Salipiger abyssi: one gene and its partner. The protein of the gene in region 2 interacts with the protein of the main gene of each other region in a pairwise test. Links are inferred from orthologs where the notes say so. Each region holds a gene or a part of one and is shown on either strand. Other genes may lie near its edges. The genes, in order: ssb and Ga0080574_RS08425.

Region 1 (15,620 bases), 2.7 Mb from region 2 along the record:
TTCGAAGCCGCGCATGGTGGAATCGCTCAGCAGGTACCGATCGGTGACCCGGCTTTCGCCGCTGGAATAATGCAGTGCCCCGGCCTCGAAAGAGGCGCGCAGCGTGACCTCTTCGTTCCAGACCTTGGTCTGCGCGACCGCGCGCAGGTTGGTCTTGATGAAGCTGGTGTCGCCGCCGACGCCGCCGAAATCCTGGCCAAACTCCAGCAGCACACCGGCATTCGGGTTCAACCCGGTGCGCCGCGTGTCATAGCTGAACGTATAGCCGATGCTGCTGTCGATGCGGCTGCCATCCTCCTCTTCGGCGCGGATGACCTGGCCGGCATCGTCGTCGTCGGTATTCGAAATATCCGTGTACCGCGCGGTGTAGCGCAGGCTCAGACGGCTGTTTTCCGAGATCGGAAAGCTGAAGCTGGGGCGGAACTCGCCCTCGGCTGTGTCGAACTCGGCGTATTCGTTGTCCGTCTCGGTATACCCGAGTGCGAGACCGAAGGCGACGTCACGGCCCAGGAAGGCCGGCTCGACAAAGTTGAAATTGTAGCTCGACGCCGAGGAGGCGGTGTTGATGCCCAGCGAGAGGATCTGGCCGCGGCCCAGAAAGTTGGTCTCGCGGAAGGAGATCGCCGCGCCGAAGCCGCTGGTTGTCGAATAGGAGCCACCGAAACCGATGGCGCCGGTGGGCTGTTCATCGACATTCACGTCGATCACCACCTGCTGCGGCGTGGTGCCTTCGCGGGCCTCGACATTGGCGTCGGCGAAATATCCCAGCGCCCGGATGCGTTCCGCAGCCTCGCGAATGGCACGCGGATTGAACGGGTCGCCCTCTGCGGTGTCGAACTGGCGGCGCACCACGCGGTCGAGCGTGGTGGTGTTGCCCTCGATGTCGATGCGTTCGACAAAGACGCGCGGGCCACGGGTGAGCATGAATTCCACATCGAGCGTCAGGTCGCGGTCGTTGCGGGTGACACGCGGGTCGACGCGGACGAAGTTCAGCCCCTCCTGCACGGCGAGCCGCTCAAGCCGGGCGATCTCGTTCTCGACCAGCGAGGGCGAATAGGTCTTGCCGGATTTGAGCTTAACGACGCTCTGGAACAGCTCGGGATCGACCTCGGCCAGATCGGACGACACCGTCACGTCGCCGAAGGAGAACTGCTGCCCTTCCTCGACATTGAAGGTCACGAAATAGCCGTCGCGCTCCTCGGCCAGCTCGGCATTCACACCGGTGATGCGGAAATCGACATAACCGCGCGAGGCGTAGAAATCCTGAAGCAGCTGGCGGTCGAAGGCGATGCGGTCCTCGATGAACGTATCGGAGCGGATGATCGCGCGCAGCAGGCCGGCCTGCTTGGTTTCCAGCACCCGGCGCAGGCGCCGGTCGGAATAGGCGTCGTTGCCGACGAAACCGATGCGCTCGATCTCGGTCACGCCGCCCTCGAAGATCTCATAGACCAGATCGACGCGGTTCTCGGAGCGCTTGATCAGCTTGGGCGTCACCCGGGCGGAGACACGGCCCTGCTGGGTATAGGCCTCGGCAATGGACTGCGCGTCCTGCTCGGCGACGCTCGGGCTGTAGACGCGGCGCGACTGCGACCGCACGATCTGCGCCAGATCCTCGTCCTTCATGCGGCTGTTGCCCTCGAAGGCGATGCGGTTGATCGTCGGGTATTCCACGACCCGGATCACCAGCGTGTTGCCCTGCGGCAGGATCTCCACGGTTTCGAAGAGGCCCGAGGCGGAAATACGCTGATAGGCATCGTTGAGCTGGGCGGCGCTGACGGGGGCGCCGCGCGCAATGCCGGCATAGCTCAGAATGGTGCCCGGCTCGATGCGCTGATTGCCCTCGATCGAGACATTGCTGAACGAGAAGGTCTGTGCCTCTGCCGGTTCCGGAAGCGCCGTGAAAGCCATTGAAATCGCGACAGAAACCGCCGCGAGCGAGGTACTGGTTTTGAAAATGCGCTTAAAACGCGGGGAACGGTTTCCCCAAAGCCCGTTGGTCATACTGCCGATCCACTCCGCCGTATTTTTCAACGTGAGTATCGGGATCGGCGCGGCTTGTCAAAAGCCGAAGCGCCCTGTCTTTAAAGCGATCCCAGAAAGGCACCGAAATACAACGCCGCGATGATCGTGAAGACGTAAAGCAGACGGTCCCAGTTGATGCTGAGCAGGAGGCCGAGGCTATGATATCCGGACTGAATCGTTTGCATATTGGCACACTGGTAGCTGGTGGTTTCCAGTCTCTAAAATAGAGGTCCAATGTGGCTGAATTGCGGCATCGTCGCGCTGGCAATTGGGCATTCGCCAGCGCGCCGGGACCGGTTACGGGCAGAACAGATCGTTGGTCAGGGCAAAGGCCATGAGCCCCAGGATCAGCACCAGACCGATCGACATCATCACGTTCAGCGCACGGTCCGACGGCGGGCGCCCGCGCACCGCCTCCCAGGCGTGGAACACCAGATGCCCGCCATCGAGCACCGGCACCGGGAACAGGTTGAGCAGCCCCACGGCGGTGGAGAGCACCGCGATGAAGGTGATGAAGCTCTGCCCGCCCTGGCTGGCCATGGCGCCGGAGGTCTGGGCGATTCCGATGGGGCCGGAGAGGTTGCAGGAAGAGATATTGCCGACGATCATGTTCCACAGCCCCGAGAGCGAGCCGGTGATGATCGACCAGGTCCGCTCCACCCCGCCGGTAAAGGCCTCGACGGGGCCGACCATGCCGGTCGCCGGCTCAAAGGCCAGCCCGCCGACGATACCGATGCGGTAGACGGTCTGATAGCCACCCTCGGGCAGCGGTTCGTCGGTGCGTTTGGGGGTCATCTCGACGGACAGCTCTTCGCCGTCGCGCCAGACGGTCAGTGCAAGCGGCGCGCCTTCGGATCCCTCGACCTTTTCCTTGAGCTGGTCAAAGGCATAGGCCTCGTCGCCGTCGATGGCGGTGATGATGTCGCCCGGCTCCAGCCCCGCCTCGTAGGCCGCCGAGCGCGGCACGATCTGCGTGGCGATGGGCGGATAGACATAGGGGCCATCGACCTCCGTCGCCTGCCCGTCGCGCTCTACCGTATAAGGCAGTACCGCCTGATGCGGCAGCGCCTCCATGAAGTCCCCGAACGCCTCGCTATCGGTGAAATCGGGCAGCGGCTCACCGCCGATTTCGAGAATCACGTCGCCTTCGCGCAGATCCTGCGCCACCGGCAGCGCGCGCAGCTCGCCCACGGTGAAGGGCTCGGTCACCTTGCCCTGCACCATGAAGATGCCGGTAAAGATCAGGATCGTGAGGATGAAGTTGAACACCGGCCCGGCGGCGACGGTCGCCGCCCGCGCCCAGATCGGCGCACCGTTCATCGTGTGGCGCAGCTCTTCGTCCGACATATGCGACATGGCGTCGAGATCGGCCCCGCCGCTGGCATTCGAATCGCCGCGAAACTTTACGTAACCGCCAAAGGGCAGCGCCGCGATCTGCCATTTCGTGCCGCGCTTGTCATGGCGCGACCAGATCACCGGCCCGAAGCCCAGCGAAAAGACATCCGCCTCGATCCCGGTCCAGCGCCCGACGATGTAATGACCGTATTCGTGGATGGCCACGATGATCGACAGCGCGATCACGAAAGCGACCAGCGTGTAGAGCACGCCACCGAATTGCGGGATCATTTGGGTGATGTCCAAAAGCTCTGCCTCTCAATCTTGGGTAATGATCTCGTCCGCGGTCACACGGGCGAAATGGTCTGCGGCACGCACGTTATCAAGGGTGATGCCGGCAGTAATGAGGCCGCTTTGCGCCGAAACACGGTTAAGTGTTTCTTCAACAACCTCCGCCATGCGCAGAAACCCGATGCGCCGCGCGATAAACGCGTCGAGCGCGCGCTCCTTGGCGGCGTTGAACACCGCCCCTGCGAGCCCGCCAGCCGCCATGACCTCGCGTGCCAGCCGCAGCGCCGGCCAGCGCGTTTCGCAGGCGTTGCGGAAGGTGAACTGACCGAGCTTGACGAGATCGAGCCGCGCCACCGGCAGCGTCTTGCGCTCGGGGTAATGCAGCGCGAAGCCGATGGCGTGGCGCATATCGGGCGGCCCGACATGGGCCATCAGCGCGCCGTCGCGAAAACCGACCAGCGCGTGGATCATCGATTCGGGATGCACCAGCACTTCGATCAGCGCCGGGTCGATATCGAAAAACTCTTTGGTCTCTATAACTTCCAGAGCCTTGTTGAACATGGACGCGCTGTCGATGGTGATCCGCTGTCCCATGTCCCAGTTGGGATGGGTCGCGGCCTCTTCGGGCGTCGCGCCGGCCAGCTTTTCCAGCGGCCAGTCGCGGAAGGCGCCGCCGCTGGCGGTGATGATCACCCGCTCGACCGCGGCGATATCCTCGCCGATCAGCGCCTGAAACACCGCCGAATGCTCGCTGTCCACCGGCAGCACCGCGCCGCCATGGGCGCGCGCGGTCTGCATCACCAGCGGTCCGGCGCAGACCATGCTTTCCTTGTTGGCCAGCGCCAGCGTTGCGCCCTGCTCCAGCGCCGCGAGCCCCGGCGGCAGCCCCGCCGCGCCGACGATGGCCGACATCACCCAATCCGCAGGGCGCCGCGCCGCCTCGATCAGCGCGGCCTCTCCGGCCGCCGCCTCGACACCGCTGCCGGCCAGCCGCTCGCGCAGCTCGGACAGCCGTGCCACCTCGGCGGTCACCGCGATCTCGGCGTTGAGTTTGCGTGCGTCTTCCGCCAGTTGCGCGACGTTCCTGCCACCGCTCAGCGCGACGACATGATAAGTTTCCGGGTCGCGCGCGATCAGGTCGATGGTGCTTTGTCCGATCGACCCGGTGGCGCCGAAAATACTGATGCGCCTCATTCCACCCCCGGCGGGAAATCCACGATCTGCCCGGCGATCAGCAGGAACAGCGCCGCGCCCAGCATGCCGTCGAACCGGTCGAGCAGCCCGCCATGGCCCGGCAGCAGCGCCGAGCTGTCCTTGACCCCTGCCCGCCGCTTGATGGCACTCTCGGCGATATCGCCGATCTGGCTGGCCATGGAGATCGCGATGGAGACCCCTGCCAGCCCCGGCCCCGCATGCGTCGTGCCGGCAAAGAGCAGCCCGACCACGGCGGCGCCGGTCCAGCCGGCCACGGCGCCCGACCAGGTCTTCTTCGGGCTGACGCGCGGCCAGAGCTTCGGCCCGCCAATGGCGCGCCCGGCGAAATAGCCCGCGACATCGGTGACCACGACCACCAGCACCATCCACAGCATCCAGGTCAGGCCGAAATCCGAGCGCAGCGCCATGATGCCGTACCCCGCCAGCATGATCAGCGCGGTAAAGACCGAATAGGTCACGCCGCCGCGCTCCATCTGGCCGAAACCCGCCATCGAGGGCAGCAGCAAGAGTGGCAGCGCCAGCGCCGGCGGCAGGTAGATCGCCGCCAGCGCGCAGCTGCCGGCCACCAGCGCCAGCACCCGGGACGAGCGCTGCCGCGCTGTGTCGAGCATCTGCACCAGTTCCCAGACCATCACGCCGCAGCTGAGCGCGATCAGCCCGCGCCAGAAGATCCCGCCGAGCCAGACCGCGCCGAGGCCGATGACGATCAGCCCCGCCGCCGAGATCACCCGGGGCCGCAGATCCGTCCAGCGCGACGCGGTCATGCCTTCACGCCCCCGTAGCGGCGGTCGCGGGTGCCATAGGCACCGACCAGCTTGCCGAACTCGCCGGCGCCGAAATCGGGCCAGAGCGTATCGACGAACTCGTATTCCGCGTAGGCCGACTGCCAGAGCAGGAAATTCGAGATCCGCGCCTCGCCGCTGGTGCGGATCACCAGATCGGGGTCGGGCAGCACGCAGGTGTCGAGATATTTCGGCAGCGTCTCCTCGTTGACCGACGCCGGGTCGAGCTTGCCCGCCGCCACGTCCTCGGCCAGCCGCTTGGTGGCGCGCGCCACCTCGTCGCGGCCGCCGTAATTGATCGCGATGGTGAGATTCACGCCGGTGCAATCGGCGGTCATCAGCTCCAGCTCGTCCATCAGCGTCACCAGCTTGTCGTCGAGCCGCACCCGGTCGCCGATAAAGCGCACCCGCACGTTCTCTTCACGCAGCGCGCGGGCTTCCTTGGTGATATAGCGGCGAAACAGGCTCATGAGCCCCGCCACCTCGGATTGCGTGCGGCGCCAGTTCTCGGTCGAAAAGGCGAAGATCGTCAGGTATTTCACGCCGATATCGGGGCAGGCCTCGACGATTTCGCGCACCCGCTTCGCGCCGGCGTGATGGCCGAACAGCCGTGGCCGGCCGCGGCGCTGCGCCCAGCGGCCGTTGCCGTCCATGATGATCGCCACATGGCGCGGACCGGCGCCGTCGCGGATCGGTTTGGGCATACCCGGCCCCTCCCTTTACCTTCTGGCACCGCCGGTCCGGATCAGACCTGCATGATCTCTTCCTGCTTGTGCTCGAGCGCCTCGTCCACCTTCTTGATATAGGTGTCGGTCAGCTCCTGCACTTCGGTCTCCCAGAACTTCTGGTCGTCCTCCGACATGCCGTCGGATTTGGCCTTCTTGATCTGGTCCATGCCATCGCGGCGCACGTTGCGAATCGCGACACGCGCGTGTTCGGCATATTGCCCGGCAACTTTGCCCAATTCGCGGCGGCGCTCCTCGTTCAGCTCGGGGATCGGCAGCATGATGATGGTGCCGTTGAGCTGCGGGTTGATGCCGAGCCCGCTCTCGCGGATCGCCTTCTCGACCTTGCCGACGAGCCCCTTGTCCCAGACATTGACCGTCACCATGCGCGGCTCGGGCACGTTCACCGTGCCGACCTGGTTGATCGGGGTCATCGCGCCATAGGCGTCGACCATCACCGGCTCCAGCATCGAGGCCGAGGCCCGCCCGGTGCGCAGCGAGGCGAATTCCGTGCGCAGGTTCGACATGGCGCCATCCATGCGGCGCTTGAGATCGTCGGTGTCGAGTTCGAAATCTTCTGACATGTTGGTCTTGCCCGCTCAGGTGTTTGTCGTTCCGCCCGCTTTCTAGGACAGGCGCGCCCGGATGTATAGCGCTTTGCCTCGGCTCCGCCGCCTCGCAGCGGGCAAGCGCGCAGCCCTTCACCCTTCATCTTTCTGAAAATACTCAAAAAACAACATCTGCCGAGGCACCGGCGCCGGGCCGGTGCCGCTACCGTCTCCGCTGCTCAGCCATGCACGGTGGTATAGGTGCCCTCGCCCGCCAGAATGCCCTTGAACCCGCCCGGCTCGTCGAGCGAGAACACGATGATCGGCAGGTGGTTGTCCCGCGCCAGCGCAATCGCCGAGGCGTCCATCACCTTGAGATGCTTGGCCAGCACGTCGTCATAGCTGATCTTGTCGAAGCGCACCGCGTCGTCATGCTTCATCGGGTCCTTGTCATAGACCCCGTCCACGCCGTTCTTGCCCATGAAGATCGCCTCGCAAGCCATCTCGTTGGCGCGCAGCGTCGCGGCGGTATCGGTGGTGAAATAGGGGTTGCCGGTGCCGGCGGCAAAGATGCAGACCCGCTTCTTCTCCAGGTGGCGGACCGCGCGGCGGCGGATATAGGGCTCGGCCACCTCGTCCATGCGAATGGCAGTGATCACCCGGGTGAAGACGCCATGCTCTTCCAGCGCCGACTGCATCGCCAGCGCGTTCATCACGGTGGCCAGCATGCCCATGTAATCGGCGGTGGTCCGCTCCATCCCCTGTGCCGAGCCCGCAAGCCCGCGAAAGATGTTGCCGCCGCCGATGACCATGCAGATCTCGACGCCCATGTCGTGCACCGATTTCACCTCGCGGGCGATGCGTTCCACGGTCGGCGGATGCAGCCCGTAGCCCTGGTCGCCCATCAGCGCCTCGCCCGAGATTTTCAGCAACACGCGCTTGAAGGTGGTCTGCGAGGTGTCGGTCATGTTGCGCTCCATCGGCGAGGGGGTCTAGGATCGGCGCCATATGTGGCGGAAAACCTCTGCGGCTGCAATGCCGCAGCGGAGGGCGCGAAGGAGGGCGCGGTGGCCGATATTCTGACCCGGCTGGCGCCCGATCCCCGGCGCCCGGTGCTGATCGCGGGACCGACCGCCAGCGGCAAATCCGCGCTCGCGCTGGAAATCGCGGAAAATCAGGGCGGTGTGATCGTCAATGCCGATGCGATCCAGGTGTTTTCCGACTGGAGGGTGCTGACCGCGCGGCCTTCGGAGGCCGAGGAATTGCGCGCACCGCACCGGCTTTACGGTCATGTGCCGGGCGATCATGCCTATTCGGTGGGCGAGTGGCTGCGCGATCTGGTGCCGCTGCTGGCGGGGCCGGAGCGGCCTATTATCGTCGGCGGCACCGGGCTCTATTTCACCGCGCTGACCGAGGGGCTGGCCGAGATCCCCGCCACCCCGCCGGAAATCCGCGCAGAGGCCATGGCGCGGCTCGAGGCCGGCGAGCTCGCGGCGATGGTGGCCGAACTCGACCCCGAGACCCGCGCCCGCATCGACCTGGCCAACCCCATGCGCGTGCAGCGCGCCTGGGAGGTGCTGCGCGCCACCGGGCGCGGCATTGCCGCCTGGCAGGCCGAGACGCCGCCGCCGCTGCTGCCGCTCGCCGAGGCGCAGCCCATCCTCTTCGATGCGCCCAAGGACTGGCTCGACACCCGCATCGAGACGCGGTTCCGCAAGATGCTGCGCAGCGGCGCGCTCGACGAGGCGCGGGCCAACCTCCCCGACTGGTCGCCCGCCCTGCCCTCGGCCAAGGCCATCGGCGCGGCGGAGCTGATGGCGCATCTGCGCGGCGAGATGCCACTGGACGAGGTCACCACCCGCGCCACCGTGCTCACACGGCAATTCGCCAAGCGCCAGCGCACCTGGTTCCGCGCCCGCATGAAGGGCTGGCCGACGCTCAGCCCGGCAGAGGTGGGCGCATGAGCGCCGCCGCCCAGACCGGGGCGCCGGCGCGCGTCGTCTCGCTGGGTCAGGTCTCGGGCTGGCAATACCGGCTGCTGCACGACCGGGCCGAGCATACGCTGCTCTGGCTGACGCGGGGCCAGGGCCGGGTGATCGTCGACGGCACGCGGCGCGGGCTCGGGCCGCATAATGCGCTCTTCCTGCCCGCCGGGACGCTGTTTTCGCTGGAGACCGGGCCGCAGAGCCTCGGCATGCTGATGCATTGCCCGGCAGGGCTCACCGGGTTTTTCCCCGGCGAGCCGCTGCATCTGCGCATCCGCGAGGGATTCGCCCAGGCCGAGCTCACCGCCGAGCTCGACGCGATGCTGCGCGAGGCGGGTCAGGGCCGCGCCATGCTGACCGAGGCGCTCGACGCGCATGCGCGGCTGGTCGCGGTCTGGCTGCACCGCCAGATCGCCGCCGGCACCCAGGACACGCGGCGCGACAGCGCCGGGCAGCGGCTGATGCGGCTCTTCAGCGGCGCGCTCTGTGCGGGATTCCGCAGCGACCGGGGGGTGTCGGATTACGCGGCGGCGCTCGGCGTCACCGCGACCCATCTCACCCGCACCGCCCGCGCCGCCTGCGGCATGACCGCCGCCGCCATGCTGGCCGAGCGCAAGCTGCACGAGGCGCACCGGCTGCTGAGCCATCCGGCGCCGCCGGTGAACCGCATCGCCAGCGATCTGGGCTTTCACAGCGCGCCCTATTTCACCCGCTTCATCCGCAGCCATACCGGCCTCTCGCCGACCGAGATCCGCCGCGGCACCCGCGCGTCCGGCAGCCGCGTCGCCCATCACCGCTGAGCGCCGCGCAAAACCCCTTGCCCCGAAAGCCCGATCCGGGCTTTCATCGGCGCGGGTGGCAGATCGGTCCTGCGTGGCCAGGAGGAGAACCGCATGACGCAACCGGAGATACACCCGGCCGCATCGCTCTATGCCCGCGAGCTGGCCGAGGGAAAGCTCGGCCGGCGCGAGTTCCTGACAAGGGTCACCGCGCTGGGGCTCGGGACCGCGAGCGCCTATGCGCTGGGCGGGCTCGCGGCGCCGGCCCGCGCGGAGGAGGCGCCGCAAGGGGCCGAGGACGCGGTGCTGCGGATCCAGACGGAGGTGCGCCCGCTCAAGGATCCGCGCACCGCCGACTGGTCGGAAATCGCCAATATCACCCGGGGCTGGCTGGAATATCTCGTCGAGTACAATCGCGACGGCAGCGTGCGCGGCATGCTTCTGGAGCGCTGGGAGGCCAATGACGACGCCACCGAGTACCGGCTGCATATCCGCCCCGGCGTGACCTGGAACACCGGCGAGCCTTTCACCGCCGCCGATGTCGCGCGCATGTTCCACTACTGGTGCGACCGCGATGCCGAGGGCAATTCCATGGCCGGGCGGCTGGCGGCGCTGGTCGACCGCGAGACCGGCAAGCTGCGCGACGGCGCGGTCACCGTCGAGGACGACCTGACCCTGCGCCTGCGCCTCGCCGCCCCGGATGTGGCGCTGATGGTGAACCTCGCCGATTATCCCGCCGCGGTGGTTCATGCCAGCCACAGCCCCGAGACCATGCTGGACACCCCCATCGGCACCGGCCCCTACCTGCCGGAAACCGTGCGGCCCGGCGAGCGCGCGGTGCTGGTGCGCAATCACGCCCATGACTGGTGGGGCGCACGGGCCGAGGGCTTTGGCGGCGCCACGCTGGAGCGCATCGAGTTTCTCGATTACGGCACCGATCCGGCAAGCTGGCTCGCTGCCGCCGAGCGCGGCGAGATCGACATGCTCTACGAGAATATCGGCGATTTCATCGCGCTGGGCGATCAGATCGGCTGGCAGCGCTCGGAGGTCTCTACAGGCTCCACAGTGGTGCTGCGCGCAAACCAGACCGCACTCGTGGATGGGCGCGCGCCCTATGCGGACCGCCGCGTCCGCAAGGCGCTGCAACTGGCCATCGACAATGAAATCTGTCTGGAGCTCGGCCATTCCGGCCTCGGCACCGTGGCGCAGAACCATCATGTCGCCCCGGTGCATCCCGATTACGCCGATATCGGCCCAACGGAATACGACCCCGCCGCCGCCCTGCCGCTGATGGAAGAGGCCGGGCTGGCAGCCTTCGAACACGAGCTGATCACGCTCGACGACGGGCTGACCATGCGCAGCGGCGATGCGGCGGCGGCAATGCTGCGCGATGCCGGGCTCAAGGTCCGCCGCACGGTGCTGCCCGGCTCACGCTTCTGGTCCGACTGGACGGCCTATCCGCTCTCGGTCACCGAGTGGAACCACCGCCCGCTCGGCATTCAGGTGCTGGCGCTGGCCTATCGCTCCGGCGAGCCCTGGAACGAGAGCGGCTATGCCAATCCCGCGTTCGACGCGCTGGTCGCCGAGGCGCTGACCGTCGCCGATGCCGAGACGCGCCGCGAGGTGATGGCGCGGATCGAACGGCTGTTGCAGGAGGATGCGGTGATCGTGCAGCCCTATTGGCGCTCGCTCTACCGCCATTTCCGGCCCGGCGTGACCGGCGCCGAGATGCATCCGTCCTTCGAGATCCATCTCTACAAGCTGGGCCTGTCGTGAGGCGGTAAACATCGTTCCAGCCAACCCTTTGACTTCCGCGCAACGGGAGCCGGGCCCAGCGGCTGCCCGTGGGGTGCCGCAATGGCCGCAGAATCCAGTACTTTATCCCCACCAAGTCCGAAAGACCTCGCAACTCAGCGCTGACGTCGCCAAAGCGGCAGCCCGCCCGGACGGGCAGCCGCTGGGCCCGGCGCCTTCGGCTTGATTCCGGGCCTGGGTGCGGGGATTTGGCCTACTCCTCCAGCAACCCCTCATAGCGCGCATCCGTCAGCGTCTCGAGAAACGCCACCAGCGCGTCGATGCGCTTGTCGTCGAGCGCCGGCCCCTCGGTCAGCTCCTCCATGGCGATGTTCTCGGCGATCTCCGGCGCGGCAAAGGGCTCCCCGGTCTCCGGGTTGATCTTCCGCGCCTCGTTGCGGGTGTTGTAGCTGTTGTAGAACAGGATGACCGTGCGCAGATCCTCGAACACGCCGTTATGCATGTAAGGCCCCGTCACCGCGACGTTGCGCAGCGTCGGCGTGCGGTAGCGCCCCGCGGTATCGGGCCTGTCCTCCACCCCGGGATTGGCGCGCAGCCCGGCATCGGCGATCTCGACCCCGTTGAGCGCGCGCAGATCGGTGTTCTCCGGCACCCCGAGATTGTAATAATGGTAGTCGGAGAAGGTCTCTTCCGGGTCGATGGCGCTGCGGCGCAGCTGATGGCACAGATTGCAGTTGGTGAATTGCTGCGAGAAGAACAGCAGCCGCCCCAGCTCTTCCTCCTGCGTCAGCTCTGCCTCGCCGCGCAGAAACCGGTCGTATTTCGAATCGAAGGGCGCAAATTCCGGCTGCCGTTCAAACGCCGCGATGGCGCGGGTCATGGCGTCATAGGCGGCCTCTTCATCCTCCAGCACGCCCTTGCCGAAGAGCGCCGGAAAGGCTGCCTGATATTCGGGCTTTTCGCGCAGCCGCGCCAGCACCGCGCCCTTGTCGGCCATGCCCATCTCGATCGGGTTGAGCGGCGGCCCGCCGGCCTGCTCCTCCAGCGTGGCGGCGCGCCCGTCATGAAAGAGCCCGCCCATCCATTGCCCGTCCTCATCCTGCCCGAAGGCCGGCGCATAGGCGGCATAGGTGGCGGTGGGCGCGTTGCGGTCGCCGAAAGAGCTGCCGTCATCGCCAGTCGAGGCGGCGCCACGCGGATCGGCAAAAGCAAAGGCCGGATCGTGACAGGTCGCGCAGCTCTGGGTGCGGTTCGCCGAGAGATCGGTGTCGAAGAACAACGCCTCGCCAAGTGCCTCGATGCTCTGCGGCGGCCCCGGCTCGGTCGAGCGCAGCGCCGTGGCGCTGAGCCCGGCGGTAAGCGCGGCAAGAACGGCGAGGCTGAGGATCGGGGCGGGTTTCATGCATGCGTCTCCAATTCGGGAGCAAGAATGCACGCCCTCCTATACCCCTCCTTGACCTCGGTCAATTTTTCAGAGGGTTTTAGTCGGAAATTGTGATCGACCGGGGGCGGCCTCAGCTGCCCCAGATGATCTTCACGTAGTTGCGGGTCTCGCGATAGGGCGGCACGCCGCCATGTTTCTCGACCGCGCCCGGCCCCGCGTTATAGGCGGCGAGCGCCAGCCGCCAGGAGCCGAATTTCGCATATTGCGCCTTGAGATAGCGCGCCCCGCCTTCGAGATTCTGCGCCGGGTCGTTGGGGTTCACCCCGAGCTGGCGGGCAGTGAAGGGCATGAGCTGCGCCAGCCCGATGGCGCCCTTGTGGGATTTTGCGCGCGGGTTGAAATTCGATTCCTGCTTCACCAGCCGCAAAAAGAGATCCTCGGGCACACCATGGCGCCGCGCCGCGACCCGGGCCATATCTGCGTAAGGCCCGTCATAGCGCCCGCGATAGACCGGCACGCGGCCCTCGTCGCCGCCCATCGGGCCCCATTTCGTCGGCGTGACCACCGACGGCGGCTGGAGCCGCACCGAGCTGCGATACTGTTCCGAAGCGCGCGTATCGAGAACGCTGGTCTGTTTGCGGAACAATTTGACCCGGTTCTTGGTTGAGATCGTATCCGCCTGTGCGGCCGTGGCAAAGATCCCGGCGCATAGCAGTGCCGGCAGCGCATGACGTTGCAGAACCCGCATGAGGTACCCAATCCTGTCCCTTTTTCCCTTCGCGCGACTATACAGACTGAGCAGGAATGTGCCAGCCTTTGCCCGAAGCGCGGGCAATCCGTCGCTTACCGCTTGTTAATCAAGTTTCCGGCAGGATGCGGTGGCGCAGCGGGACGGGGCTGTGTAAGGCTCGTCGAAACCCTGCGGGGAAAGAATCGGACGAGACAGCGAGGATGACATGGCCGGCTCTGTGAACAAGGTGATCCTGGTGGGCAATCTGGGCGCGGACCCGGAGGTGCGCACCTTCCAGAATGGCGGCAAGGTCTGCAACCTGCGCATCGCCACCTCCGAAAACTGGAAAGACCGCAACACCGGCGAGCGGCGCGAACGCACCGAATGGCATCAGGTGGCGATCTTCTCGGAACCGCTGGCGCGCATCGCCGAGCAATATCTGCGCAAAGGCTCCAAGGTCTATCTCGAAGGCCAGCTCGAAACGCGCAAATGGCAGGACCAGTCGGGTCAGGACCGCTACAGCACCGAAGTGGTGCTGCGCCCCTATCGCGGCGAGCTGACGCTGCTCGACAGCCGTGGCGGCGGTGGCGGCGGCGGTGATTTCGGTGGCTCGGGCGGCGGCTACAGCGGTGGCGGTAGCGGCGGCGGCGGTGGTTACGGCGGCGGTCGCGACGATTACTCGGGCGGCGGCGGCTCCGGCCCGTCGCGGGCGCCCTCGCGCGATCTCGACGACGAGATCCCGTTCTGAGCCAGACCACTCCGGCAAGATAAGAATGGCTCGGCGCTCCTCATGGAGCCCGGGCCTTTTCTTTTGCCTGACATGCGCCGGAGAGGCTCAGAGCGGCCCGTCCTCCAGCACGCCATCGGCGGACATCTGGGCATAAAGCAGCCCCTCGCGCAGCCCCCGGTCGGCGACCGACAGCCGGTCGGTCGGCCAGAGCCGCAGCAGCGCCTGGAGGATCGCCGCGCCGGACATGATCAGCGTCTGCCGGTCCTGGCCGATACGCGGATCGCGCCGCCGCCCCACCGGCCCCAGATCGAGATAGCGCTGGATCACCGCCTCGATCTGGTCCGACGACATGCGCAGCCCGTCCACCTTGGTGCGGTCGTAGCGCCGCAGCCCGAGATGCGAGGCCGCCACCGTGGTGACCGTGCCGCTGGTGCCGACGATCTGGAAGCCCTCGCGCGCCTGCACATCCTTGTAAGGGGCGAATTCCGAGAGCTGCTCTTCGAAGAACCAGCTCATCAGCGCATAGCGCGCCGCATCGTCCTCGACATCGGAGAACTGGTCGCGCAGCGTCGCCACCCCCAGCGGCACCGAGATCCAGTCGACCACCTTGGCCGCCGGAAACGGGCTTTCGGGCGGGTGAAAACCCGCATGCAGCCGCATGATCGCCGCCGGACGGTCGCGCCGGGGCACGGAAGAGAGGTCGATCCAGACCAGCTCGGTCGAGCCGCCGCCGATATCGACCACCAGAAGCTGCTCGGTCCGGGTCGAGACCAGCGGCGCGCAGGAAATCACCGCAAGCCGCGCCTCCTCCTCCGGCTGGATGATTTCGAGCGAGAGCCCGGTCTCGCGGCGCACCTGCCGGATGAAATCGCGCGCGTTCTGTGCCCGGCGGCAGGCCTCGGTCGCCACCAGCCGCATATGGGTCACATTATGCCGCCTGATCTTTTGCTGACAGACCCGCAGCGCGCCGATGGTGCGCGTCATCGAGGCACGCGAAAGCCGCCCGCTCCGCTCAAGGCCATGCCCGAGCTGAACGGATTTCGAGAATGAGTCGACCACATGGAATTGGCTGCCCTTTGGCTGGGCAATCAACATGCGGCAACTGTTCGTACCCAGATCCAGCGCGGCATAGAGCGCATTTGGATCGGGCGGTATCGGCGCGGGGCTCTCGACCGGTTTCGGGAAAGCGCCCGCACCTCTGGGACGCCTGGGCGCCATTTTCGTGCGCCTTTCCGAATTTTAAGTTGGCTCTAGGATACGCGGGGGCGCGGCACCGTGCAAGAGACATGCTGGTCCCGGGCGAAGGGATTGTCGAAGAAATCCGACAGATAGCCGTATT
Region 2 (15,712 bases):
GGTATAATAGGCTTTGCGCAGGCCCGCGCGGGCGTAGCCACAGGCCTCGTAGAAGGACCGCGCGGGTGTGTTGGCAGCGGCCACCTCGAGAAAGATTTCCTCCGCCCCGCGCGCCATGGCCGCGTGCTCGAACGCCACCAGAACGGCGCGGGCAGCCCCCTGCCGCTGGCGTTCGGGATCGGTCGCCAGCGCCAGAATTTCCGCCTCGCCCGCCACCACGCGACCCAGCACAAAGGCGCCCTCCCCCGCGCTGAGCACCGTGGTGGGATGGCCGAGCGTGGCGGCGAAATCGGCCTCGCGCCATGGGGTCATGTGACGATAGGCGCGGGCGGCGATGCCCGCCAGTTCTGCGGCTGTCATGGCAGAATCACCGGCGGTGGCTCTTTCGAGGGCGCCGCATCGGCGGGACGGATATAGAGCGGTGCCGGGCGCGGGCCGGGCTGGCCCATGCGCAGCTTTTCCGCCGCCACGCGGGCGATGGCGGCCGCAGGCCCGCCCATGCAATCCATGCAATAGGCCGCAAAGGGCACATCCGCCGCATCGCGCCCTTCGTTAAGCACCGTGTTGAGCGCGCCGGCCTCGGCGCCCACCACCGGCACGCCCGCCGGCACATGCGCCACCCGCGCGCGCAGCGCCTCCGCATCGTCATAGATCGCCAGCTCCACCGGCTTGCCCGCGGGCGCCGCGCCGTCGAACATCTGCACCACCACATCGGCGCCGCGCCGGGACGAGCGCAGGCTGACCAGCTCGGGGCGGCTGTCATGCAGACCGCCGGGGCCGCGCAGGGCTTCGAATTCCGACACGCCGATGGCCGGGATGCCCAGCGACAGAGCCAGCCCGCGCGCCGCCGCGACGGAAATCCGGATGCCGGTGAAATTGCCCGGCCCGATGCCCACCGCCACCGCGTCGAGCTCTTCCCAGACCGCGCCGGCCTCGTCGAGCAGCGCGCCCAGCATCGGCATCAGCCGCTCCGCCTGGCCGCGCCCCATCTCCTCGCGGTTCTCGGCGACGATCTGCCCGCCCAACAGCAGAGCGGCCGCGCAATGCGCGGCCGATGTGTCGAAGGCGAGAACCGTGGGCTCTGAAGTCATATCCGCCGGCCCGGTCAGGCGACCGGACGCACCTCGGTGACTTCGGGGATATAGTGGCGCAGCAAGTTCTCGATGCCCATCTTCAGCGTCAGGGTCGAGGAGGGGCAACCGGCACAGGCGCCCTGCATGTGCAGATAGACCACGCCGCGCTCGAAGCCGTGGAAGGTGATGTCGCCGCCATCCTGAGCCACTGCCGGACGCACCCGGCTGTCGAGCAGCTCCTTGATCTGGCCGACGATCTCCTCGTCTTCCCCTTCAAAGGTGGCATGTCCTGAGGCACCGCCCTCGCCCGCCATCACCGGGTCGCCGGACTGGAAATGCTCCATGATCGCGCCGAGCACCGCCGGTTTGACGTGATCCCAATCCGCGGTGTCGTCCTTGGTCACGGTGACGAAATCGCTGCCGAAGAACACGCCGGCGACGCCCTTCACACCGAAGAGGCGCTTGGCGAGCGGCGAGGCCTCGGCGCCCTCGGCACTGGGGAAATCCGCGGTGCCGCTGCCCAGAACGGACTGTCCGGGCAGGAACTTCAGCGTCGCGGGGTTCGGGGTGGATTCGGTCTGAATAAACATCTGGGCGGTACCTTTCTCCGGGCCCCCTGTATATGCGCCTCCCGCCGGCAGGCGTCAAGGTTTAGAACCGTTCTAAGATATCTCTTCAGCGGATTCCCGGGGTCAAATCCGCCTCGGAATAGCCCGTGAGCCGCCAGAACGCCTCGGCCTCGGGCCCGATACGCGCCAGTGCCTTCGCCAGCACATCCGGGCGCAGCGCCCGGTTCAGCGCATACGACACCGCCTCCACCGCGGTATCGGCAATGAAATTGTGATCGGCGCGCAGCGCTTTCGCCTCGGCAAGGTAGGTGCGGCGATCCGCCCAGGGCACCGGCGGCGCCGGCTCCCAGCCCTGCACGAAGAGCGCCCTCGGCACGGCAGGCAAGACCTGCGCAAAACCAAGCGCCTGCACCACGTCCAGCCGCGACCGGAACGCGCCAAAGACCCCTTCCGCCGCCGTATAGGCTACATTGGACGAAGGCGTGCCCATCACCTCGCGAATATCGTCGAGAAACAGCCGCCACTCCTTTTCCGGGTGGCGGTAGGTCCAGGGCATCGGCATGGCGTCCCCCTGTCTTCTTCTCTTTCCAAATACGCAAGCTGCGCCCACCGCACGCGCGGCGTCAGGTGATCGATTCCAGCCGTTCCTTCGACAGATCCCCCGGCACGATGGTCACCGGGATCGGCAGGCTGCCCGAGCCCTTGCTGAGCTGGCTGACCAGCGGCCCCGGCCCCTTCTTGCCCGAGGCGGCACCCAGCACCAGCACGCCGATATCCTCGTCCTCGCGTACCTGCGCCAGGATCTCGCTCACAACATCGCCCTCGCGGATCACCAGGACGGGATCGACCCCTTGCCGGTCGCGCATCCATTTCGCGAAAACCTCGAAATGCGCGTGGATGCGCTCGCGGGCCTCCTCGCGCATCAGGTCGCCGACGCCGATCCAGTGGTTGAATTCATCCGGCGGAATCACCGAAAGGATGGTCACGCCGCCCTTGGTGCGCGCCGCCCGCATGGCGGCAAAGCGCATGGCGTTCAGGCATTCGCGGCTGTCGTCGAGCACGACAAGAAACTTGCGCATGGTATCACTCCCTCGGCGGGATCATGGCGCAGGGGCGCGGCACTGGCAACGGGGCATCTGAGCGCGCTCAGCCCTCGCTGGCAGCCCAGTCCCAGTAGAGCTCGCGCACGCGCTGGGTGACGGGGCCGATCTGATAGCTGCTCTCCTCGAAGCCCACCACCGGGGTGACCTTGTGCAGGTTGCCCGACAGGAACACCTCATCGGCGTCTTCGAAATCCTGAAACCCCAGCACCGTCTCATGCACCTCGATGCCGTCGGCGCGCATGTTCTCGATGTGGCGCGCCCGGGTGATGCCCGACAGGAAGGTGCCGTTGGCGATGGGGGTAAAGGCGACCCCGTCCTTCACCATGAAGACATTGGCGGTGGCGCTTTCGGCGACATTGCCCATGGCATCCGCCACCAGCGCATTGCCGAAACCACGGCCCCGCACCTCGGCCAGCATGCGCGCATTGTTGGGGTAGAGACAGCCCGCCTTGGCGTTGACCACCGCGTCCTCCATGACGGGGCGGCGAAAGCGCGTGCGCCCGAGCGTGGTGGTGGCACTGGGCGGCGCGACGGGGATCTCTTCGAGGCCGATGGCGAAACCGGTCTGGTCGGGGGCGGGCACGATCGCGGTGGGGTCGCCATGGATGCCCCAGTACATCGGGCGGATATAGACGGCAGCGTCCTTGGGATAGGCCGATAGCCCCTCCCAGACGATCTGCACCATCTCCTCGGTCGAAACCGTGGGCACCAGCATCAGCGCCTCGGCAGAGCGGTTCACCCGCGCGCAATGGGCATAGAGATCCGGCGCCAGCCCGTTCACATAGCGCGCGCCGTCGAATACGGTGCTGCCCAGCCAGGAACCGTGGTCGGAGGCCTTCATCACCGGGATATCGCCATCGTGCCAGGTGCCTTGGAAATAGGTGCGGATGTTCTTTCCCACTGCCATGAATTGCGTCCTCCGAAGATTTGCGGCCACGGTAGGCGGCACCGCGAGGAAGGTCCAGTGCACGGACCGTCACAGGCGCTGCGGCAAATTCCTTCGAAGGAATTTGCAAATCTTTTGATAAAAGATTTGCCCCCGGCTCAGCCGTTTTCGTGGAAAAACGCGTAGATCCGCTCCGCCAGCGCCGCGCTGACCCCGTCCACCGCCTTGAGATCGGCGAGATTGGCGCGCGACACCGCCTTGGCCGAGCCGAAATGCGCCAGCAGCGCCCGCTTGCGCGAGGCCCCCACGCCGGGCACCTCGTCGAGCGGGTTGGCCATCTGGCTCTTGGCGCGCTTCGCCCGGTGCGTGCCGATGGCAAAGCGGTGCGCCTCGTCGCGCAGGCGCTGGATGAAATAGAGCACCGGATCGTTGTGGCGCAGCGCAAAGGGGCGCTGGCCGATGCGATGGAATTCTTCCTTGCCGGCGTCGCGGTCGATGCCCTTGGCCACCCCCACCATCGGAATGTCCTCGACCCCGTATTCGCGCATGATCTCGGCCACGGCGCTGACCTGCCCGGCGCCACCGTCGATCAGCAGCAGATCCGGCCAGAGCCCCTTGTCGCGCTCGGGATCGTCTTTAAGCAGCCGGGTGAAGCGCCGCGTCAGCACCTCCTTCATCATGCCGAAATCGTCGCCCGGCGTCAGATCATCGCCGCGAATGTTGAACTTGCGGTACTGGTTCTTCAGGAACCCCTCCGGCCCGGCGACGATCATCGCGCCCACCGCATTGGTGCCCATGATATGCGAGTTGTCATAGACCTCGATCCGCTGCGGCGGCGCCTCCAGCCCGAAGGCCTCCGCCACCCCGCGCAGCAGCTTCGCCTGGGTCGCGGTCTCGGCCATGCGCCGGGCGAGGCTCTCGCGGGCATTGCGCGCCGCCCCCTCCACCAGCTCGGCCTTTTCGCCCCGCTGCGGCACCGCGATCTCGACCTTGCGGCCAAGCTTGCCCGAAAGCGCATCGGCCATCAGGTCCGCATTCTCGATTCCGTGGCTCAGCAGCAGCAGGCGCGGCGGCTCTTTGGTGTCGTAGAACTGGCCGAGGAACGCCTCCAGCACCTCGGCGGCCTCCACATCCTCGCCGACGCGGGGATAGTAATCCTTGTTGCCCCAGTTCTGATGCGCCCGGATGAAGAACACCTGAACACAGGCCTGCCCGCCCTCCATATGCAGCGCGATCACATCCGCCTCGGCCACGCCGCGCGGGTTGATCCCCTGCACCGTCTGCACCTGGGTCAGCGCGCGGATGCGGTCGCGCAGGGCGGCAGCACGCTCGAACTCCATCGCCTCGGACGCCTCCATCATCTGCGCCGCCAGCGCCTCCTGCACACCGGTCGACTTGCCCGAGAGAAAGCGCTGCGCATCTTTTACCGACCGCGCGTAATCCGCCTCGGAGATATAGCCGACGCAGGGCGCCGAGCAGCGCTTGATCTGGTAGAGCAGGCAGGGCCGCGTGCGGCTCTCGAACATGGAATCCGAGCAGTTGCGCAGCAGGAACACTTTTTGCAGCTGGTTCAGCGTGCGGTTCACCGCACCGGCGCTGGCGAAGGGGCCGTAATAGGCCGCCTTCTCGGTCTTGGCGCCGCGATGCTTGCGGATCTGCGGAAAGGCATGCTCGGTCGTGACCTGGATATTCGGAAACGACTTGTCGTCGCGCAGCAGCACGTTGAACTTGGGCTTGAGCTGCTTGATCAGGTTCTGTTCGAGCAGCAGCGCCTCGGTCTCGGTGCGGGTCGTGAGAAACATCATCGACGCGGTTTCCGAGATCATCCGGAAGATGCGCCGCGAATGCCCCGAGGGACGCGCATAGTTCGACACCCGCGCCCGCAGATTGCGCGCCTTGCCCACATAGAGCACACGGCTCTGCTCATCCAACATCCGGTAAACGCCCGGGCTCGAATCCAGCGTCTTCAGGTAGGATTGAATCACCTCAAAGCCGTGCGGCACGTCGGCATTTTCCGTCTGGGGTGTATCGCTCATGTCGTTGGCACTCAAATCGTCACGAAGCCGTGATTCTCCTGCTCGGGCTGCAATGCCGGACCGACAAGATCAAGGAATTTTCCATCCACCAAAGCTGTGGATAAACCTGCGGGCAAAATCCCGTCAGCGCGAAATTTTCCTTGTTTTCTTACCGGTTCCTTACAACGCCTGTTTTTTGGGCAAAAATATAACACACTGATTAGGCTTGATATTTTTTCAAGCATCTTGCCAAGCCATTGACCTCACGACGATTTTGTAACGTTCTTCTAACGATTCCAAGACCGGTGCAAAACTTGACCCGGGGACAGATCATTCCACGCCCAGCACATCCGGCGTGCGCCAGCCCAGATGCTGCCCGCCATCGACGCAGATCAGCTGGCCCGTGACCGCCGGCGCGTCGAGCAGATAGCCCAGCGCCGCGGTGATATCGCCGGGATTGGCGCCGCGTTCCAGGATCGTCGCGGCGCGCTGGCGGGCGAAGTGCTGCTCGCTCTGCCGGCCGCCGCGCAGGGTCGGCCCCGGGCCGATCGCATTGACCCGCACCCGCGGCGCCAGCGCCATGGCGGCGGTCTGGGTCAGCGTCCAGAGCGCCGATTTCGCCAGCGTGTAGCTCATGAATTCCGGCGTCAGCTTGCGCACCCGCTGGTCGATCATATTGACCACCAGCCCCTGCGCCAGCGGCTCGCCCATCTCGTCCTCGCGCGGCTCCGGCACCTGCGCCGCCAGCGCCTGGATCAGCACGAAGGGCGCGCGCAGGTTCGAGTCGAAATGCCGGTCCCAGCCCTCGCGGGTGGTGCTGGCGAGATTGTCGTATTCGAAAATCGAGGCGTTGTTGACCAGCACCGTGACCGGCCCGCCCAGCGCCTCCGCCGCGCGCGGCAGCAGCGCCTCGGCGGGGGCTTCGTGCAGCAGATCTGCCTGCAAGGCGACGGCCTTACAACCCATCGCCCGGATCTCGCCCACCAGCTCCTCCGCCGGCCCCTCGGAGCCCGCGTAATGCACCGCTACGTCAAAGCCGCGCCCGGCCAGATGCAGCGCCATCGCGCGCCCAAGCCGGCGGCCCGCACCGGTCACCAATGCGCGTTTTTCCGCAATCGCCATCGTTTCCCCCGTCAGATCAGTACGACGACAATGTAGCCCACGTAGAGCGCCGACAAGATCACACCCCAGACCCGGCCCAGATCGCGCCCCCAGAACACGAAGGGCATAAGCAGCAGCGAGGCGCCCAGCATCACCCAGAGATCGAAGCGCAGGAATTCCGGATCCACCGGCATCGGCTTGATCAGCGCCGCCACCCCGATGATGGCCAGCAGGTTGAACAGGTTCGAGCCGATGACATTGCCCAGCGCCACATCCGCCTGACGCCGGATCGCCGCCATCACCGTGGTCGCAAGCTCTGGCAGCGAGGTGCCGAGCGCCACCAGCGTGAGCCCGATCACCGTGTCGGGCACGCCGAACATGTGCGCGATCTCGGTGGCGCTGTCGACCAGCAGATCGGCGCCCAGCGGCAGACCGACAAGGCCCAGCCCCAGAAACAGAGCAATCTTCCAGCCAGGCATGTCCGGGTCGGCGCCCTCGGGCTCTTCAAGATCTTCCAACTCCGGATCATGTTTGCCCTCGCGCCGGTGGCGCAGCGCGTCTCTCACGGAATCGCTCAGGATCACCGCCAGCACCGCCAGCAGCACAAAGCCCGACAGCCGGTCGAACACGCCGCGAAAGGCCATGGCGATGAACAACACCGAGGCTGCCAGCATGATCACATAGCTTTTGCGCGTATCATGGGTGGAGGTCTGCATCACCGCGATCAGCGCCGGGATGCCCAGCACCAGCAGCACATTGGCGGTGTTCGAGCCCACAACATTGCCAAGCGCGATCCCCGGCACGCCTTCGAGCGCCGCCTGGATCGAGATCAGCAATTCGGGGGCGGAGGTGCCGAAGGCGACGATGGTCAGGCTCACGATCAGCGCCGGGATACCCACCCTGAGCGACAGATTCACCGCCCCCTTGACCAGCGCGTCCCCTGCCAGAAGCAGGATGACCAGCCCGAGAGCCGCGTAGACAAAGACCATGATCAGCCCTTCTTTTCCCCGCAGCCGCAGGGGCCCTTACCGATCCGGTAACGGCCGCAGCGCGGGCATTTCTTTTCGGCCAGACGGCGGGCGCCGGGCATCCGGAGCTTTCCGAAGATGCCGAGCACAGCCATCACAATCAGGAATATCGCAACGATCTTGGCCAGCACGTCAGAGCCCGAACCGCGCATAGGCGGCGCGTTCCTCGATGACCTCCAGCGCGTCCTCGGCCATGGCCACGCCAAGGCGCGGCAGCAGCCGGCGGCGCATGTCGTAGCGGCGGAACCGCACCTTGTCGCCGAATTTCTGCTTCATCACCGGCACCAGATGGCCGACCCCGTCGGCGAGCCCGACGTCACAGGCCGCCTTGCCGATCCAGATCTCGCCTGTGAAGAGCTCGGGATCGGCGGCGAGCTTGTCGCCGCGCCGCGTCTTAACCTGCGCGATAAAGGTGTCGTGCAGCTGGCCCAGCGCCTTTTCGAGCCGCGCCACATCCTCTTCCTTTTCCGGGCGGAACGGGTCGAGCAGGCTTTTCGACTTGCCCGCCGTGTGCACCCGGCGCTCGATCCCCTGCCGTTGCAGGAAGACATGCGCGCCGAACCCCGCCGAGATCACCCCGATGGAGCCGAGGATCGAGCTTTCATCCGCATAGATCTCGTCCGCGGCGCTGGCGATCCAGTAACCGCCGGAGGCCGCCACATCCTCGGCAAAGGCATAGACCGGCACGCCGGTTTCCTCCGACAGGCGGCGGATGCGCGCGCCGATCAGCGAGCTTTGCACCGGCGAGCCGCCGGGCGAGTTGATCTCCAGCGCCACCGCGTCGGGCTTGCCCCGGCGGAAGGCCTTTTCGAGCAGCGGACGCAGCCCGGCATCGTTGAGCGCGCTGCGGCCCGAGGCACCGATGGTGCCCTGAAGCCGCACGATGGCGACGCTCGGGCGCGACTTTAGAAAAGGGATCCAGCGTTTCATGCGATGTGATGTAGACGCGCCCATGGGGACAAACAAGGCAAGCGGGCAAAGAAGCGCGGCAGGTTACGGGCAATGCCCGAAGACATGCATTTTCCGGCGGCATCCGGGGCTGGCAATGCCCGGCGGTCAGAAGAAATTCTGCGGGTCGATGTCGATGGCCATGCGCAGCTCGCCCTTGAGCCGGAACTGCCCGGCCCATTCCGCCAGCGCCGGTTGCAGCGCCACGCCCTTGGGCGCCTTGACCAGCAGCCGCACCCGGTGCCGCCCCCGCACCCGCGCAATCGGCGCCGGGGCCGGGCCATAGACCTGCGCGCCCACCCGACGCAGCGCCGCATCCTGCCGCGCCATGGCGTTGCCGAGATCGAACACCTCCTGCACATCGGTCGAGGAGAGGATCACCCCCGCGAGCCGCCCGTAAGGCGGCATGCCGGCGGCGCGGCGCTCCTCGGCCTCGGCCTTCCAGAACCCCTCTTCGTCACCCGAGAGGATCGCCCGGATCACCGGGTGCTCGGGCTGATAGGTCTGCAACAGCGCCACGCCGGGCTTTTCCGCCCGCCCGGCACGCCCCGCCACCTGCCGCATGAGCTGAAAGGTGCGCTCGGCGGCGCGCAGGTCGGAGCCCTGAAGCCCCAGATCCGCGTCGATCACCCCCACCAGCGTCAGCAGCGGAAAGTTATGCCCCTTGGCCACGAGCTGGGTGCCGATGACGATATCGGCGCCGCCCTCGGCGATGCGCACGATCTCTTCCTTCAGCGCCCGGGCGGAGCCGAAGAGATCCGAGGACAGCACCGCCAGCCGCGCCTCGGGAAAGAGCGCCGCCGCCTCTTCGGCGAGCCGCTCCACCCCCGGCCCGACGGCAGCGAGCTTGTCCTCGGCGCCGCAGCTCGGGCAGGTCTCGGGCTTGGGGATCGTCTCGCCGCATTGATGGCAGACCAGCCGCTGAAGGAACCGGTGCTCGACCATGCGCGCATCGCAATGCGGGCAGCCGATCTGATGGCCGCAGGCCCGGCAGATCGTCACTGGCGCATAGCCGCGCCGGTTGAGGAACAACATCGCCTGCTCGCCCTTCGCGATCCGCGCCCGCACCGCCGCCTGCAATGTGGGCGAGACCCAGCGGTTCGAGGGCAGATCCTCGCCGCGCATGTCGAGGCTGCGCATCTCGGGCAGCACCGCCGCGCCGAAGCGCGAGGTCAGGTCGAGCCTTGTGTATTTGCCCGCGTCCGCGTTGGCCCAGCTTTCCAGCGAAGGCGTGGCCGAGGCCAGCACCACCTGCGCCGAACAGATCGAGGCGCGCAGCACCGCCATGTCGCGGGCGTTGTAGAGCACGCCCTCGTCCTGCTTGTAGGAGGTGTCGTGCTCCTCATCGACGACGATCAGCCCGAGATCGCGGAACGGCAGGAACAGCGACGAGCGCGCGCCCACCACGAGTTGCGCGCCGCCCTGCGCCACCTGTTTCCAGACGCGGCGGCGCTCGGTCACGGTGACGCCGGAATGCCACTCGGCGGGTTTTGCGCCGAACCGCGCCTCGACCCGGGTGAGGAATTCGGCGGTGAGCGCGATCTCCGGCAGCAGCACCAGCGCCTGCCGGCCCTGCCGCAGCGCTTCGGCCACCGCTTCGAGATAGACCTCGGTCTTGCCCGAGCCGGTCACACCCTTGAGCAGCACCGTACCGTAGCGCCCCGACGCGGCGCCGGCGCGCAGCACCTCCGCCGCCTTCGCCTGATCCTCCGCCAGATCCTTGCCGCCGTAGTCCGCATCGAGCCGGGGAAAGGGCGTGTCGCGCGGGGCGTCCTCCTCGCGCACGGCGCCGGTCTTGGCCAGCCCCTTGATCACCGAGGGTGTCACCCCCGCCGCCTCGGCCAGCTCGCCCTGGGTGAGCGCCAGCCCGCCCATGTCGCGCAGCACGTCGAGCACCCGGCGGCGGGCATCGGTCAGACGCGAGGGCTCGCCCTCGCCCAGCCGGTAGATGCGTCGCATGGAGGGCGCCTCGCCCAGCCCCGGCGCGCGGGTGGCAAGCCGCAGCATGGCGGGCATCGGCGTCAGGGTGTAATCGCCCGCGCGCTCCAGAAAGCTCCGCAGCTCGTCGCGCATCGGCACCGCGTCCAGCACCCGGATCACCGAGCGCACCTTGGCATAGTCGAAATCGCCCTTGCCCGGCCCCCAGACCACGCCCAGCACCTTGCGCGGCCCCAGCGGCACCTCGACAAAGGCGCCCTGGAAACAGCCGCCCTCGGGCGCGCGGTAATCCAGCAGCCGGTCGAGCGGCTGCGTGGTCAGAACCGCGACCAGCGTGCCTTGGTCGTAGAACGCATCCATGTTGAGTTTCCGTTAGCGCATGGCATGAGGGGCTTTCGGCCCATCCTGCCATGGGGTATGACACGCGCGGACGAATGCCAAGCAAAGCCGGGAGGGCTGACGCAAATGAAATTCTTCGTAGACACCGCCGATGTGGACGCGATCCGCGAGCTGAACGACCTGGGCTTTGTCGACGGGGTGACCACCAACCCCTCGCTCATCGCCAAATCCGGCCGCGACATTCTCGAAGTGACCAAGGAAATCTGCGACATGGTCGAAGGCCCGGTCTCGGCAGAGGTCGTGGCCACCGAGTATGAGGACATGATCGCCGAGGGCCGCAAGCTGGCCGAGATCGCGCCGAACATCGCCGTCAAGGTGCCGCTGACGCTCGACGGGCTGCGCGCCTGCAAGACGCTGACCGGCGAGGGCAAGATGGTCAACGTGACGCTCTGCTTCTCGGCGAACCAGGCGCTGCTGGCGGCCAAGGCCGGCGCGACCTTCATCTCGCCCTTTATCGGGCGGCTCGACGACATCAATCTGGACGGGCTGGAGCTGATCGCCGATATTCGCCAGATCTATGACAATTACGGCTACGAGACGCAGATCCTCGCCGCCTCGATCCGCGGCGCCAACCACATGTCGGATTGCGCCAAGATCGGCGCCGACGTGGCCACCGCCCCGCCCGCCGTCATCAAGGCCATGGCCAACCATGTGCTGACCGACAAGGGCCTTGCCGCCTTTCTCGCCGACGCGGAAAAGGCCGGGATCAAGATCGTCTGATCATGGGACGGAGGACACCGCTCTCGGTCCGGCAGGTCGAGGCCGCGCTGAGCCTGCTCGACAAGCGGGCGGTGATCCTCGCCTATCAGGCCTATCAGCTCGAAATGCATGGCGTGCCGGCGGAGCTCTTCGGCGACACGTTCGACGACTATCTCGACGCGTCGCTGAAAAACGGCGACCGGCTGGACGTATTGGCGCACGGGACACGCGACGTGCTCTCGGCGCTGCGCGATGTGGCGCAGGACAATGGCGAGGAATGGCCGATCCTGCGCGACAGCTTTGCCGCCGCCCTGCCCGGCGACGTGTTCGCCGCGGTGATGGAGATCTTTGCGCAGGACTGAGGCGCCGCGCCCAAGATTTTTCGTACGAAAAATCTCTGCCCCGCGTCAGAGATTGGGTTCGCCCTGAAGCCCCAGCAGCTTGCGGAACCCGGTCCAGTATCCCGGCAGGCGCGGCGCGGCCTGCATCCCGGCCACCGCCTCTTCGGCCCAGCGCGGCATCGCGCGTTCGGCGAAGTCGCGCCCCCAGTCGAGATAGGCCTGCGCATGTTTCGGGCGCAGCCGGCAGGCCGAGCCCACCAGCCCGACCAGCGTTTCGGGCGCCGAATACCATTCGTCCTGGATGCCCGTCACCCGCGCCCGCATCAGCGGGCCAATCAGCCGCATCAGCCGCTTGTCGGAGAACAGCAACAGCATGCGGCCCATCTCCTCGCGGGAATAGTGGATGAGCGGCGGAAAGGTGTCGTAGAACACCGCCTGCCCGTCGAGCACCGCGAAATTGCGGATCGAGGGGTGAAAGCCGATGCGCGTCTCGAAACGGTCGGCGGCGTTCCAGAAGCGCGCGATGACCTGGCCGGCGGCCTCCATCATCTCCAGCGTGGACTCCAGCCCCTCCGCCTGCATGCGCGGGCGCATCAGCGCGGTTTCGGGCAGCGCTTCCTGAACGATCACCGGCACGCGCGGGCCGTCGCCCTCCAGCAGATGAAACGCGGTCTCGGGCAGCGGCACGCCGGTCTCGCGCAGCGCGGCGACATAGTCGTCATGCGCCGCCGCCAGCCGGTCGAGCGCCGCGTCGTCGCGCAGCCCGCGATAGACCTTGATCACCCGATCCGAAAACGGCCCCTCTCCGGGGCGGAACGGCGCACAGAAATATCCCAGCCGCGAGATCGGCTGGCCCTGCGCGGCCTCGTGGCGGCGGATCGTCTCTGCGAGGGCGGCGAGATCGGTCATGGGCACTCCTCTCCCGCGTCGGGCGGGTCGTGCCCCCTTTACCCGTTCGCCAGCACCAGCGCCACCTCTGCCGACAGCGCCTCGACCTCGGCGCGCGCCGGGGTCTTACGGCCCTCGGCGGCGCTCCGCCCGTGGCCGAAGGCCTCGGCATAGCCGACGCGGTTGGCGAACTGCGCCTCGGCGATCCGCGCCTCCATCTTCTGCGCCGCCGCCGTGATCTCGCCCGAGAGCCGCGTGCCCGGGCGGGTGCGGTTCATCACCATCAGCACCTCGCGGTTTTCGCGGCGCGCCAGATCCAACACGCTTTCCGTGGCCCAGAGATCGAGATGACTCATCGAGACCGGCACGATCACCAGATCCGCCGCGCGCAGCGCCGGGCGCAGATCGCTGTCGGCCTTGGGCGGCGTGTCCACGATCACCACGTCGAAGCGCTCGGCAAGTTTGCGACACTCATAGGTGATCCCCCAGGCCGAGGAGGTGGCGAATTCGATGCCCTCTGCCGCCTCGGGATCGCGGTCGATCCGCGTCATGAACCAGCGCCCGAGACTGCCCTGCGGGTCGGTGTCGATCAGCGCCACCGAGCGCCCCATCGTGCGAAACCCGACGGCCAGATTCGCCGACAACGTGGTCTTGCCCGACCCGCCCTTTTGCTGTGCCACAGTGATGACCGATCCGGCCATGTCATTCCCCCGATTCCCAGAGTTCCACAATACACTTTTTGCAGATGCAGCATAGGCTTTCCCGGATCGGCATTCAGCGGGCTTAACGCCGCATTAACCAAGCTGCCGGCAAGATCTCCGTAAGCGAGGAAACCCCGATGCGGATTGCGCCGGTATTGTTATTCATATTTTATTTGGTTTTTAACGGACCGCCGCTTCAGGCCGGTGCCTGGCCGCGGGAACAAGGCCGCGCCTTTGTCAGCACCTCGGTCCGCCTGTTCTGGCCGCAGGACATCACAAGCTGGACATCGCGGCAACCGACCGGTCAATATTACACATTCTATGGCGAATACGGGCTGACTAACCGCCTCACCCTCGGCGCGGATCTGGGACGTTCGGTCTCTGGCCAGGGGAAAAGCGTGCTGTTTCTCCGCGTACCTCTCCATATGCGCAACGCCCGCCTCAAGATCGCGACGGAGCTGGGGCTCGGCGTAATCGACGGGCAATCGGTTCTGCGCCCCGGACTGTCCGTCGGGCTGGGGCTGCGAAACGGCTGGCTGTCCGCCGAAGGGCTGGCCGAAATATCGCCGCGCAAAAGCGCGGCGGATTTCAAGCTCGACCTCACCTGGGGCTGGAACCTCGGCAGGGACCGGAAACTCATGCTTCAGATGCAAACCGGCCAACCTTACGGGAAAGAAGCCTTTGCGCGTTTCGCCTCCTCCATCGTGCTGCCCCTCACCACAGCCTTCAGCGCCGAAATCGGCGGCTCCTGGGATCTCGCTGGGGCTGATACGTTCGGCGTGCTGCTCGGCGTCTGGAGCGAATTCTGACCCCTTCACGGCCAGTGCTGTCATGACTAAAGTGCCGCCATGACCAGCCCGATCCGCCCCACTGACGACGATGCCCGCGCACTGGCCCGGCAGCTTGTCCAAACCGCCCGCTTCGGCGCGCTGGCCGTGACCGACCCCGAAACCGGCGCCCCGATGGTCAGCCGCATCGCGGTGGTTCCGGACCCTGATGGTATGCCGCTGAGCCTCGTCTCGGATCTGGCGTTTCACACAAAGGCGCTGATGGCCAATCCCGCTTGTTCGCTGCTGGTCGGCGAACCCGGCCCGAAGGGCGACCCGCTGACGCATCCGCGCCTCAGCCTTCGGGCCGAGGCGCGTTTTGTGCGTCATGGAGATCCGGATCACGCGGCGCTCGCCGCGCATTACCTGCGCATGCAGCCCAAGGCGAAGCTCTATATCGGATTCGCCGATTTCTCGCTGCTGCGCCTGGACATTCTCGGCGCGCATCTCAATGGCGGTTTCGGCAAGGCCTTTGTGCTGAGCGCCGGAGATCTCGGCGCCTGAGCCGCGCTGCAACGCGGTCGGTCCCCGGCGGGACGCGGGCTAGTAGTCCATGCGCACCAGCATCGTCAGGTCGCCACGGATCGGCTCTGGCCAAATAGCATGCACCTGATCCTGCCCGCTGCCCTCGCGCGTCGAGGTGTAGGGCATGACATACTGGCTGATATTGCTGCTGTTTCGTGGCCGCGAGCGCAGGGCGAGGCCCGGCACATCGATCGCGTAACCGCCAAAGGGCAGCCGCCCCGCTGTCTCGACCACCCAGGTTTGAGCATGCGTCGTCTGATCATGCTTGACCATCAGCGGATTCTCGGCGCCGTACGACACGTTGAGATAGGTGTTGCCCGACACGGCAATGCTGCGCATCGACGACAAATCCAGCGGCGCAAACGAGGTATCGACCCGTTCGGCACGATTGATCGTCCCCCCCACCGACCGGAACAGATTGCCGGTGATCGTCAGCCCATTGACGCGATGATTCTGGCCGTAGGGCTTGACCACCACGAACGAGAACCACTCGGCCACGTTCGAACACAGACAGACATTGTTGGTCACCGACAGCCCTGCAAACCCGAACCCGGCAATGAAATCTGGCTCCGGCTCACGCTCGTTGGTCCACTCCACAAAACAGTTGTCGATGTAGTTGCCCGTCACCACCGTGTTGCACGCCTTCAGGCACAGCACGATCCCGGCGCTGC

Evidence for each region.
Region 1: the proteins of Ga0080574_RS08425 (region 2) and ssb interact in binary tests that used the Escherichia coli proteins (3 or more experiments, as listed by UniProt). The link is inferred for Salipiger abyssi from one-to-one orthologs.

The regions. Positions count from the first base shown.
Region 1 is NZ_CP015093.1:3,705,968-3,721,587, reverse strand. Bases 12,652-15,538 are described here. They hold ssb (single-stranded DNA-binding protein), read left to right. Parts: upstream 12,652-13,777; coding sequence 13,778-14,299; downstream 14,300-15,538. Other genes in these bases: Ga0080574_RS21615 (sulfotransferase family 2 domain-containing protein), read right to left, coding at 15,532-15,538; Ga0080574_RS21620 (Ppx/GppA phosphatase family protein), read right to left, coding at 14,387-15,499; Ga0080574_RS21630 (lytic transglycosylase domain-containing protein), read right to left, coding at 12,952-13,569; Ga0080574_RS21635 (cytochrome-c peroxidase), read right to left, coding at 12,652-12,839. Outside these bases: outer membrane protein assembly factor BamA, read right to left, coding at 1-2,001; RIP metalloprotease RseP, read right to left, coding at 2,320-3,663; dxr (1-deoxy-D-xylulose-5-phosphate reductoisomerase), read right to left, coding at 3,676-4,842; Ga0080574_RS21670 (phosphatidate cytidylyltransferase), read right to left, coding at 4,839-5,627; uppS (undecaprenyl pyrophosphate synthase), read right to left, coding at 5,624-6,349; frr (ribosome recycling factor), read right to left, coding at 6,391-6,954; pyrH (UMP kinase), read right to left, coding at 7,158-7,886; tRNA (adenosine(37)-N6)-dimethylallyltransferase MiaA, read left to right, coding at 7,986-8,882; Ga0080574_RS21645 (helix-turn-helix domain-containing protein), read left to right, coding at 8,879-9,703; Ga0080574_RS21640 (ABC transporter substrate-binding protein), read left to right, coding at 9,797-11,458; more of Ga0080574_RS21635, read right to left, coding at 11,691-12,651; more of Ga0080574_RS21615, read right to left, coding at 15,539-15,620. UniProt on the Escherichia coli protein: Plays an important role in DNA replication, recombination and repair. Binds to ssDNA and to an array of partner proteins to recruit them to their sites of action during DNA metabolism. Acts as a sliding platform that migrates on DNA via reptation.
Region 2 is NZ_CP015093.1:981,795-997,506, forward strand. What follows is about bases 8,427-11,405. They hold Ga0080574_RS08425 (primosomal protein N'), read right to left. Parts: upstream 11,022-11,405; coding sequence 8,832-11,021; downstream 8,427-8,831. Other genes in these bases: Ga0080574_RS08420 (S49 family peptidase), read right to left, coding at 8,427-8,705; fsa (fructose-6-phosphate aldolase), read left to right, coding at 11,127-11,405. In the rest of the region: Ga0080574_RS08370 (GNAT family N-acetyltransferase), read right to left, coding at 1-360; tRNA (adenosine(37)-N6)-threonylcarbamoyltransferase complex dimerization subunit type 1 TsaB, read right to left, coding at 357-1,091; Ga0080574_RS08380 (NifU family protein), read right to left, coding at 1,106-1,663; Ga0080574_RS08385 (DUF2267 domain-containing protein), read right to left, coding at 1,749-2,204; Ga0080574_RS08390 (universal stress protein), read right to left, coding at 2,266-2,721; Ga0080574_RS08395 (branched-chain amino acid aminotransferase), read right to left, coding at 2,789-3,652; excinuclease ABC subunit UvrC, read right to left, coding at 3,790-5,667; Ga0080574_RS08405 (SDR family oxidoreductase), read right to left, coding at 5,977-6,768; Ga0080574_RS08410 (calcium/sodium antiporter), read right to left, coding at 6,780-7,736; Ga0080574_RS26200 (hypothetical protein), read right to left, coding at 7,739-7,906; more of Ga0080574_RS08420, read right to left, coding at 7,908-8,426; more of fsa, read left to right, coding at 11,406-11,780; Ga0080574_RS08435 (hypothetical protein), read left to right, coding at 11,783-12,121; Ga0080574_RS08440 (DUF6206 family protein), read right to left, coding at 12,167-13,009; ParA family partition ATPase, read right to left, coding at 13,048-13,689; Ga0080574_RS08450 (hypothetical protein), read left to right, coding at 13,827-14,498; and 2 more genes.